2 regions of the Nocardioides sp. NPDC058538 genome follow, and region 1 is predicted to be linked to the other one. Evidence: riboswitches for the same ligand, from Rfam matches in the RefSeq annotation. Region 1 holds a riboswitch; the other holds the start of a gene.
The links. Region 1 has a riboswitch for cobalamin ahead of ACFWQC_RS24875 (nitrite reductase). Riboswitches for the same ligand answer to the same signal wherever they lie in the genome.

Region 2: linked by a shared signal. The riboswitch ahead of ACFWQC_RS19440 (ribonucleotide-diphosphate reductase subunit beta) and the one ahead of ACFWQC_RS24875 (nitrite reductase) in region 1 are both predicted to bind cobalamin.

Annotation. Positions count from the first base shown of each region.
Region 1 is NZ_JBHXNY010000041.1:14,397-19,461, forward strand. Features, by position in the region: gene cobJ (precorrin-3B C(17)-methyltransferase) at 1-1,150, opposite strand, end outside; gene ACFWQC_RS24870 (precorrin-8X methylmutase) at 1,147-1,800, opposite strand; partial or broken gene ACFWQC_RS24875 (nitrite reductase) at 2,461-2,649, opposite strand; cobalamin riboswitch at 2,705-2,910, opposite strand; gene ACFWQC_RS24880 (ABC transporter substrate-binding protein) at 3,014-4,180, shown strand; gene ACFWQC_RS24885 (ion transporter) at 4,166-5,002, opposite strand; gene ACFWQC_RS24890 (sulfite exporter TauE/SafE family protein) at 5,065-5,065, opposite strand, start outside.
Region 2 is NZ_JBHXNY010000023.1:3,147-8,211, reverse strand. Features, by position in the region: gene ACFWQC_RS19455 (ABC transporter substrate-binding protein) at 1-416, opposite strand, end outside; gene ACFWQC_RS19450 (ABC transporter ATP-binding protein) at 413-1,270, opposite strand; gene ACFWQC_RS19445 (FecCD family ABC transporter permease) at 1,267-2,268, opposite strand; cobalamin riboswitch at 2,391-2,574, opposite strand; cobalamin riboswitch at 2,664-2,880, shown strand; gene ACFWQC_RS19440 (ribonucleotide-diphosphate reductase subunit beta) at 3,002-4,000, shown strand; gene ACFWQC_RS19435 (ribonucleotide reductase N-terminal alpha domain-containing protein) at 4,000-5,065, shown strand, end outside.

The DNA.
Region 1 (5,065 bases):
CCCCGGCCTTCGCCAGGTCAAGGGCGTGCCGGGCGCGGTCGACCTCGACCGTGTTGCCCGAGGCGTGCCGCCGCAGCCCTTCTCGTTGGGGCACCCGGTTGACGTACGGCGCGTAGCCCACGACGTGGCCCACCTCCGCCAGCGCGGCTGAGACCTCGGGCGTCAGCCAGCCATCCGGTCCCGGCCCCAGCCCGACGACGAGCACCTCCCCGGAGACCGGGTCTGTCGAGACGCCCCCGCGCGTCGCCTCGACAGACTCGCCCCCCCTCCCCGCTGGTCGAGCCGCCGGAGCCGCTAGGCGGAGGCGTGTCGAGACCAACACGGTCGAATCGAGCGCACAGGGGACTGTGTTGGTCTCGACACGCTCGCTGGCGCTCGCGGCTCGACCAGCGGAGGCGGCGGGGGCTCGACCAGCGGAGGGCTGGGAGTCGCCGGGCACGACGATGAGAGAGAAGTAGGGCACCGATGAGGGGTCGACGTCCGCCACCGGCAGCCAGCGCTCCTCGGGCTGCGAGGCACGCTCGACGTACCAGGCACCCTCGAGCCGCCCGGCAGCCGCGAGCGCGGAACGGACCGCAGGGAAGGTCCGGCCGAGCTTCATGATGATCGCCGCCTCGGTGTCGGCCAGGCGACGTGCGAGCTCCGGCTCGGGCAGGGTGCCCGGAAGCACCGTGAGCACGTCGGTCTGGCGCACCAGCGGAGTCGAGACGGCAGCGGTTGCGGCCGCGAAGGCGGGGACGCCCGGCACGACGGAGGTCTCGTAGATCTCCTTGAACCGGTCGTGGAGATACATCGAGGAGCCGTAGAAGAGCGGGTCGCCCTCGGCGAGCAGGACCACGTCTCGGCCGGCGTCGAGGTGAGCGGAGAGTCGGACCGCGCAGGACTCGTAGAACTCGGCCATCGCCCCGACATAGCCGCCCGGGTGCGAGGTGGTGCCGGTGGTGACCGGGTAGCGCAGCTCCTCCTCGATCGCCTCCGCAGGGATCAGCGAGGACGCGATCCGGCGGGCGTGGGACTGCTTGCGCACCCCGGCGTGGTAGGCGATCACGGGTGCCGCGCCGATCAGCCGGGCAGCCTTGAGGGTGATCAGCTCGGGATCGCCGGGACCGATGCCGACAACGGCGAACCGCCCGCGTACGTCCGTGCTCATTCCTGCTCCTGGGCGAGTGCGTTGAGGGCTGAGGAGGTCATCGCGGAGCCGCCGCGGCGGCCCCGGACGGTGACGAAGGGGATGTCGATCCCGTGCTCGGCGGCGAACGACGCGAGCGCCTCCTTGGACTCGGCGGCGCCGATGAAGCCGACCGGGCAGCCGACGATCGCGGCCGGCCGCGGACCGCCGTCGAGGATCATCTCGAGCAGGTGGAAGAGCGCTGTCGGGGCGTTGCCGATGGCGACCACGGCGCCCTCGAGGTAGGGCTCCCACAGGGACAGCGCGGCGGCGGTGCGGGTCGTTCCCCACTCGCGCGCGAGCGCCGGGACCCGGTCGTCACCGAGCATGCAGTGCACCTCGTTGTCGCGCGGGAGCCGGCTGCGGGTGACCCCCGTCGCGACCATCGTCGCGTCGCACAGGATCGGCGCCCCGGCCTCCAGCGCGCCCCGCGCGGCCTTCACCAGGCCGGGGTGGATGACCAGGTCGGAGGCGAGATCGACCTGTCCGCTGCCGTGGATCATCCGCACCGCGAGCCGCTCGGCGTCGGCCGGCACCGCGGAGAGGTCGGCCTCGCGCCGGATGGTCGCGAAGGAGTCGACGTAGATCGCCGGCCCCTGGTCGATGTAGTCGTAGCGCCGAGGAGGGCGCACCTGCGGCGAGGGCACGAGTACGCCGCGCCACGGTGTCACGACGACCGCCGGTGCCCGTTCCGCCAGGGCAGAGACTGCGGCCCGGTCCAGGGCTCCGTCGGGAGCGGGGACATGCTCTCCCCCGGGCACCTCGCCGAACCCCAGCTCCTCGACCACGGCAGGCACCCGAGCATCGGCCGCGACCGGCTCGACCATCGGTGCGTCGAGCTCGGCGACGTGCCAGGGCGCGGACGGCCCCTCGCCGCGTACGTCCATGAAGCGCGAGGCGAGCGCGACCAGCCGGGACGCGGCCTCGGTGAGCGGCACGACGGGCCCCCACGAGTCACCGACCCGGAGCTGACCCTCGACGGCGGACAGGGCCACCAGCCCGAGGTCGCACTCCCGCGAGACCAGGTCGCCGCGACCGTCGTCGAGCACGAAGAGGAACCGGCCCGGCAGCGCGGCCAGCCGCGGCGAGGCGCACAGCAGCCGGTCCAGCGACGCCGCGACGCCGCGCAGGTCCGCACGTCCCCCGGCGAGCCCGGTCTGTGGGGAGACCATCACGTTGCGTACGAGCTCGTGGGTCTGCGCCGGCACCAGACCGGTCGCCTTCAGCGCGGTGAGCACCTCGCCCGGCAGGTTGTTTCCAGAACGGCCGCCGTCGACACTCGGCAGGCCGCGCACCTGCAGGTTGGCGCGACCGGTGAGGTAGATCCGCCCGTCGCCGTAGGTCTCCGCCACGGAGATCAGCGAGAGCAGCGCGGCGGACGAGACGGACCCGCCGATCAGGCGCAGCCGCACCAGCAGGCCGTCCTCGGCCGTCCATGGGCGACCGACTCCAGGGCACCGGTCGGTTCGGACTCGCGCCATCAGGACACCTGCTCTGCGTCATGTGCCCTTGCGCGGGGCACGTGGTGACCTGGCGGCGGGCGCCGCCAGAGCCAGCAGGTCTTCGGACTCGGAATCGATCGGAACGGAGCGCCTTCCCGGAGCCAGGCTCCAGTGGCTGCCCTCCCCGGAAGGAGTGCGTGCCCCGCCCGTCATCCTCACCGCTGCGCGTCAGTCCCGGACTTTCACCGGGTTCCCTGACCCCATCAGGCATGGAGTACGACTGGCAGGGCGAGACTACCGACTTGCGGACACGGCGCCGAATTGCTCACCGCCCGGCCGCGGTCTGTGCCAGTGTTCGGCTACTCGAAATCTCCCGAGGCCAACCCCACAGATGGAGTCTCCCGTGACTGGCTCGGCTCGCCGGCAACTGTTCGTTCTCGCGCCCATCCCGGCGCTCGCGCTCGGTTTGACGGCCTGCGCCACGACCTCGGAGGCGAAGGTCTCGATCGGTCTGGTGGTGCCGACCTCCGGCGTCCACAAGTCGATCGGCACCGACATGTCCCGGGGCTTCGACCTCTACCTCGCCCAGCACGGCGGGAAGCTCGGCGGCCGGCTGATCGACGTCGTCGAGGCCGACGAGGGCGACCGGGCCGAGACCGGCGTCGCCTCGGTGAGCAGGCTGATCCAGGACGACGAGGTCCAGGCGGTCGTCGGGTTGGCGAGCTCGGAGACGGCGCTCGCGGCCAAGGACGTCGCGAACAACAGCGAGACGCCGCTGATCGTGACCGGCGCCGGGGCCGACGAGCTCGCCGACGGCTCCGACTACGTGTGGCGTACGTCCTCGACCAACTCCGACCTGGGCGGCGCGCTCGGGAAGGCGGTCGCCCAGGAGACCGACCGAGGCACGGCGTACGTCATCGGGTCCGACGACGCGGCCGGTCACGAGTTCTCCGACAGCTTCATGATCGCCCTGGAGGCGGCCGGCAGCAGTGTGGCGGGTCAGAGCTACACCCCGGCCGGCGTGACCGAGGAGTGGTCGGGCACCTTCGACAAGGCGAAGGACTCGGGCGCGGACGCGATCTTCGCCGCCTATGCCGGCAAGGAGGCGGAGGCGTTCGTGAAGCAGTACCGCGAGTCCGGGCTGGCCAAGAGCACCAGGCTCTACGGCCCGGGCTTCCTCACCGAGGGCGACGTGCTGTCCGCATTGGGCAGCACCGCGTCCGGCGTACGCACCGCGCTGCACTACAGCGACGCGATGGACTCGCTGATGAACGACGCCTTCGTAAAGGACTACCGCAAGGCGTATGGCGCCACCCCGACGGTCTACTCGGTGCAGGCCTACGACGCCGCGGCCGCGCTCGACAAGGCGCTCGACCTCTCAGACGACGTCAACCGCAACGAGATCGCCGACTCACTCGGTTCTGTCGGCACCATCGTCAGCCCCCGCGGGAACTGGACCTTCGATCCCAACCACAACCCCGACCAGCCCTACTTCCTGCGGGTGGTCAAGGGCACCGCCGACGGCCCCCGCAACGTGGTGCTGCAGGAGATCACCTCAGCGGGCAGCTGAGCCCACATCTGAGTCCGACCGCAGCTCCGCCCGAGTCGCGGCCAGCTCCTCGCGTACGGCGGTGAGGTCCTCCCGCAACGAGGTGAGGATGGCCATCATCTCGGCATCGGACTCCTCCTCGTGCTCGGCGAGAGTCTCGACGCTCTCCATGCCGGAGACGACCACGGCGAGGAAGAGGTTGAGGACCGCGAAGGTCATCACCAGGATGAAGACGACGAAGAAGATCCAGGCGGAGGGGTCCTCGGCCATCACCTCGCGGGCGATGTCGGGCCAGGCCTCGCCGGTCATGGTCTGGAACAGCGTGAACGCGCTGGTGCCGAGGTCGCCGAAGTACTCCGGCGCGATCGAGCCGTAGAGGTTGGTGGAGATGACCACCGCGACGTACATCATCAGCCCCAGCAGCGCCGCGACCGAGCCCTTCCCGGGCATGGCCGCGATCAGGCCGTCGACGACGCGACGCATGGACGGGACAGAGTTGACCAGGCGCAGCACGCGCAGGATCCGCAGTGCCCGCAGCACCGACATCGGGCCGGTGGCCGGCACCAGCGCGATCGCGACGATCACGGTGTCGAAGATGTTCCATGGGTCGCGGAAGAACTTCGGTCCGTACGCCACCAGCCGCAGCAGCAGCTCGACCACGAAGACCCCGAGGAGCACGCTGTCGAGCAGCGCCAGCTCGTGGGCGAGGTGTTCGGGGACCGCCGTCTCCACACCGAGGACCACCGCGTTGAGGATGATCACCCCGATGATCGTCTTCTGGAAGAGGTCGTCCTCGACCAGCGCACGCACCCGGGCGCGCACCGAGATCTTGCTCGAACCCATGCTCGTCATGCCCTCCTGTGACCCGTGACAGCGGCCGGAGCCTATCGGGCCGAGTCGGCGCGT
Region 2 (5,065 bases), on a different contig from region 1:
GACTCGCTGAACCCGTAGCCCCAGCCCGCGAACATCAGCTGCGGGTCGAGAGCCAGGACGGTCTCCAGCGTGGGGTGTTCCTCGCCCACGATCTGGAGCTCGTCGACTCGGTCCTCGGGGTAGGCGAGCTCGAGGAGCTGCTGGTCCCGGGCCAGACCGGTGACGGCGACGAGCTCCTCGCGGGCGCCGACCGCCAGGGCGATCGAGATGATCCCGCCGTCGTAGGCGTACAGCTCGCTCACCGGCTCGTCGACCGTGAGCTCCTCACCGCAGTTCTCGACGGTGATCGTGCCCTCCCCCGCCTCGTCGACGGCGGAATCCTCCGCGCCGCAGGCCGTCAGGATCGTGGTGCCGAGCGCGAGCGCGGCGAGGCAGACGAGGCCGGGGCGTACGGGGCTGGTGATGCGCTGGGTCATGCCGATCGGTCCTTCCGAGGGTGGATGAGAAGGTGGGGCTGGTCCAGATGTGGATGCGGCACCTGGACCGAGCCGACGCCGAAGTGGTGCTCGACGCGGATGGTGTCGAGGACCTCGGCAGGCGGGCCATGGGCCACGACGGTCGCCGGGCCACTCTGTGGATCGCCGGCGGGCTCGCTGCCCGGCGGCCGACCGAGGACCGCCAGCCGGTCGAAGGATCGGAGCGCCAGGTCGAGGTCGTGGATGGTCGCGACCAGGGTCTCGGCCCGGTCGGCGACGCTCTGAAGCAACCGCAGCTGCCAGGCGACATCGAGATGGTTGGTGGGCTCGTCCAGGAGCATCACCGGGCACTCCTGGGCGAGGCCGCGGGCCATCACCGCCCGGCGCCGCTCGCCGCCGGAGAGCCGCTCGCAAGGGTCGTCGATGCGGTCGGCGAGGCCGACGGCGTCGAGAGCCGCCCGCACGATCTCGCGCTCCTGCCGTCCGCCCCGGGACCAGGGCCGGGTGCGGGGCACCCGGCCCAGCGCCACCATCTCCCCGACGAGCAGCTCGGCGGAGACCGCCTCTTCCTGGGGGACGTACGCCATCCGCCGGGCGCGTTCACGCGAGCCGATCCGGGCGGTCTCGTGGAGCCGGCCGGACTCGTCGGCGAGATGCGCCCGCCCGGCGCTCGGCCGCAGCACCCCGGCGAGGATCCGGAGCAGGGTCGACTTGCCCACGCCGTTCACCCCCACGATTCCGAGGCGGGTGCCCACCGGTACGTCCAGATCGACGTCGCGAAGCACCTCGCGCGTGCCCAGACGGGCGCCGACGCCACGTAGCCGCAGCACGGTCCCGGCGTCGTGCCCGCTCATCGTCCGCCTCCGAACCGGTAGTGCCCACGGCCCAGCAACAACAGGAACAGCGGTGCCCCGACGACACCTGTGACCACCCCCAGCGGGATCTCCTGCGGTCGCGCCACCAGCCGCGCCAGGACGTCGACCCACAGCAGGAACAGCCCACCGCCCAGCGCCGCGACCGGGAGGACGACCCGGTGCTGGGCGCCCACGAGCAGCCGGGCCGCGTGCGGCACGATCAGCCCGACGAACCCGATCCCACCGCTGACCGCGACCAGGACCCCGACCAGCACGGCCAGCGCGACGAACAGAGTCGTACGCAGCGCCGCGACGTTCACACCGAGCGCGGCAGCGGTCTCGGGGCCGGCGGCCAGGGCGTCCAGCCAACGGTGCAGCGCCAGCATGCCGAGCCCCAGGACGAGACTGAGGACCGCGGGCAGCCACAGCTTCTCCCAGCTGGCGCCACCGACGCTGCCGAGCATCCAGAACATCACCGAGTCGGCCGCGCGCGGATCATCGCTCATGAAGACCAGGAACGAGGCGATCGCGGAGAGCCCCGAGGAGAGCACGACACCCGAGAGCACCAGCCGGATCGGGGTCAACCCGCCCTGTGCGGTGGCGACCAGCCACACCAGCACGGCCGAGCCGACCGCCCCGAGCAGCGCCCCGCCGGAGACCGCGTAGATGCCGAGGCCGCCCAGCGCCCCGGTGGTGATCGCCGCCGTCGCTCCCACCGAGGCGCCCGAGCTGATCCCGAGCAGGAACGGGTCGGCGAGCGGGTTGCGCACCAGGGTCTGCATGCCGGCACCGGCCACGGCCAGGCCGGCGCCCACGGCGAGCGCCATCAGCGCCCTGGGGACGCGCAGCTCCCACACGATCACGTCCCACTTCCCCGTGGCGTCTCCCTGGAGCCGGTCGCCGACCGCCGCGATGACCTCACCGATCGGTATCCGCTCGGACCCGAAGGCCAGGGACGCGACGGCGCTGAGCGCCGAGGCGAGCAGCAGCCCGGCCATCAGCGGCACGAACGGGACTCGTCGTCTGCGGTCACGAGCACGGCGCGGACTCAGGGTCTCGCGGGACAGCGTTTCCACGGCGGTCGGCCTCTCAGGTCCTCTGGACCCTGGTCGCGAGGGCCGTGACGTACATCTGAGCCGACAGGTTTTCGGACTCGGGTTCACCCGGCGAGGCCGCCTTCCCAGGGACTGGTCCCCAGTGGCTTGCTGGCATCGCCGTCGCCCTCACCGCTGCGCGCCAGTCCCGGATTCACACCGGAGTTCCCTGGCATCCATCAGGATGCGTTCGACTCGGCGCAGAGGCTAGCACGGGCCACGGGGCCGGCGTCGGGAACGTTTCCGACGACACGGCTGAACACAAGATCTAGGAAGTTGCATTGGTGTAATTCCCGCATATAGTGGTCCTCGCAGCTGGTTCTCCCACCTCGGCGACGGGGCGGGAGAGGCAAGAGGGAACCCGGTGTGAGTCCGGGACTGCCCCGCAGCGGTGAGTGGGAACGACCGCCGTCACGAAGCACTGGGAGCAAGCCGGCTCCTGGGAAGCGACGGCCACTAGGACCGAGCACGAGACGCCCACGAGTCCGAAGACCTGCCAGTGCCCACCTCATGGTGGGGTCCGCGACCTCGAGGGAAGGTCAGGGGATCGAGCGCGTACGACGCCGTCCCCTCCTGCCCCGGCACGGATGCACGAGACATCCAGCGGGCCGGGGGCCCGCGCGAGAAGGGCACGGACATGATCGACACCGAGGGTCTACCGATCCGCACCGAGAAGTCGGCGTACGTCTTCGACTATCCGATGGCCGAGGACCTGGCCAAGAAGCAGCGGAGCATCTTCTGGACCGCCGAGGAGATCCCGGTCGAGAACGACAAGCAGGACTTCCTGGTCAACATGACCGACGCCGAGCAGGCCGCGGTCAAGACGACGCTGAAGCTGTTCACCATCTACGAGCTGATCCTCGGCGGCGAGGTGTGGGGCGACCGGCTCTTCCACGCGTTCCCGCGTCCGGAGGTCCAGATGATGACCAACGCCTTCTCGTTCGCCGAGCTGAACATGCACGCGCCGTTCTACGCGAAGCTCAACAAGACGCTGATGATCGACACCGAGGAGTTCTACGACTCCTACAAGAACGACCCGGTGCTGGCCGAGCGGATCGCGTTCGTGTGGGACGCCATCGCCGACGAGGACCTGCTCTACGCGCTGAGCGTCTTCACGCTGATGGAGAACTGCGTCCTCTACTCCAACTTCGCCTTCCTCAAGCACTTCCAGTCCGGGGGAAAGAACCTGCTGCAGAACGTGATCAGCGGCATCAACTTCTCCGCCCGCGACGAGAACCTGCACGCCACCGGCGGCGCCTGGCTGTTCAACACCACCCTCGAGGAGTACGCCGCGACCGTCCCTGCCGACAAGTTCGAGGCCGAGCGTGACGACCTCTTCGCGAGGGTTCGCGGCGTCGCCGAGCACCTCTACGCCCACGAGGCCCGGATCGTGGAGATGCTCTTCGACCACGGGCCGATCGCCGGCATCGACCAGGCCGACCTGGAGACCTTCGTGAGGTCCCGCATCGACATGACCCTGGAGAACATGCGGATGGAGCCGCTGTTCAACGTCGAGGCCAACCCGATCGCCGAGTGGTTCTACAGCGGCATCAACGGCACCCAGTTCCACGACTTCTTCCAGGTCACCGGCAACGAATACAACCGCAACATCGGCGAGACGGAGTTCAGCTTCTAATGAGCAACAACAACTGGGAGGCGCTCTCCGCCGAGCGCAAGGCGCTGCAGGCGTCGGGCACGGTGCCTGCCTTCATGACCACCGCTGGCTACGCGATGTTCAAGGCGAAGTACACCGTCGAGGGCCAGAGCGTGCGGGAGCGCTACGAGACCATCGCCAGCACCGCCGGCGATCTCGCCGACGAGATGTACCCCCGCGAGGACGGCGTCTCCTGGACGGAGCGGTTCTTCGAGGCGATCTGGAACGGCTGGCTCTCGCCGTCGACGCCGGTGCTGTCCAACCTCGGCACCGACCGGGGTCTGCCCGTCTCGTGCGAGGGCTCGTACGTCGAGGACTCGGTGTGGGGCTTCTACGAGACCCTCAAGGAGGCGGCGATCCTCTCCCAGAACGGGTTCGGGACCTCGGCGTACCTCGGCGATGTCCGGCCCCGCGGCGCGAAGTTCAGCGACAACGGCAAGGCCAACGGCGTGGTCCCGGTCTTCTGCAACTTCGTGGAGATGACCAACCAGATCAGCCAGGGCGCCACCCGCCGCGGCTCCTGGGCCGGCTACCTGCCGGTGGATCACCCGGACTTCTACGAGCTCGCCGACCTGATCTTCCGCGAGCCCGCCAACAAGAACATCGGCTGGATCTTCAGCCAGGCGTTCATCGACCGGATGCTGGCCGGGGATCGCGATGCTCTGGAGCGCTATCAGCGGGTGCTCAAGATCCGGGTGGTGCTGGGCAAGGGCTACATCTGGAAGGTCGACACCGTCAACGCCGCCCAGACCGAGTCCTACCGGGCCAACGGGCTGGCCAACAAGGCCTCCAACCTGTGCTCGGAGATCACCCTGTTCAGCGACGAGGACCACTCCTACACCTGCGTACTCTCCTCGCTGAACCTCTCGACCTATGACGAGTGGAAGGACCAGGACACGGCGTACGTCGCGACCGTCTTCCTCGACGCGGTCGCCGAGGCGTTCCTGCGCAAGGCCCGCACCATCCGCGGCCTGGAGCGGGCGGTGCGCTACACCGAGAAGGCCCGCAGCCTGGGGCTGGGCGTGATGGGCTACCACGACTACCTGC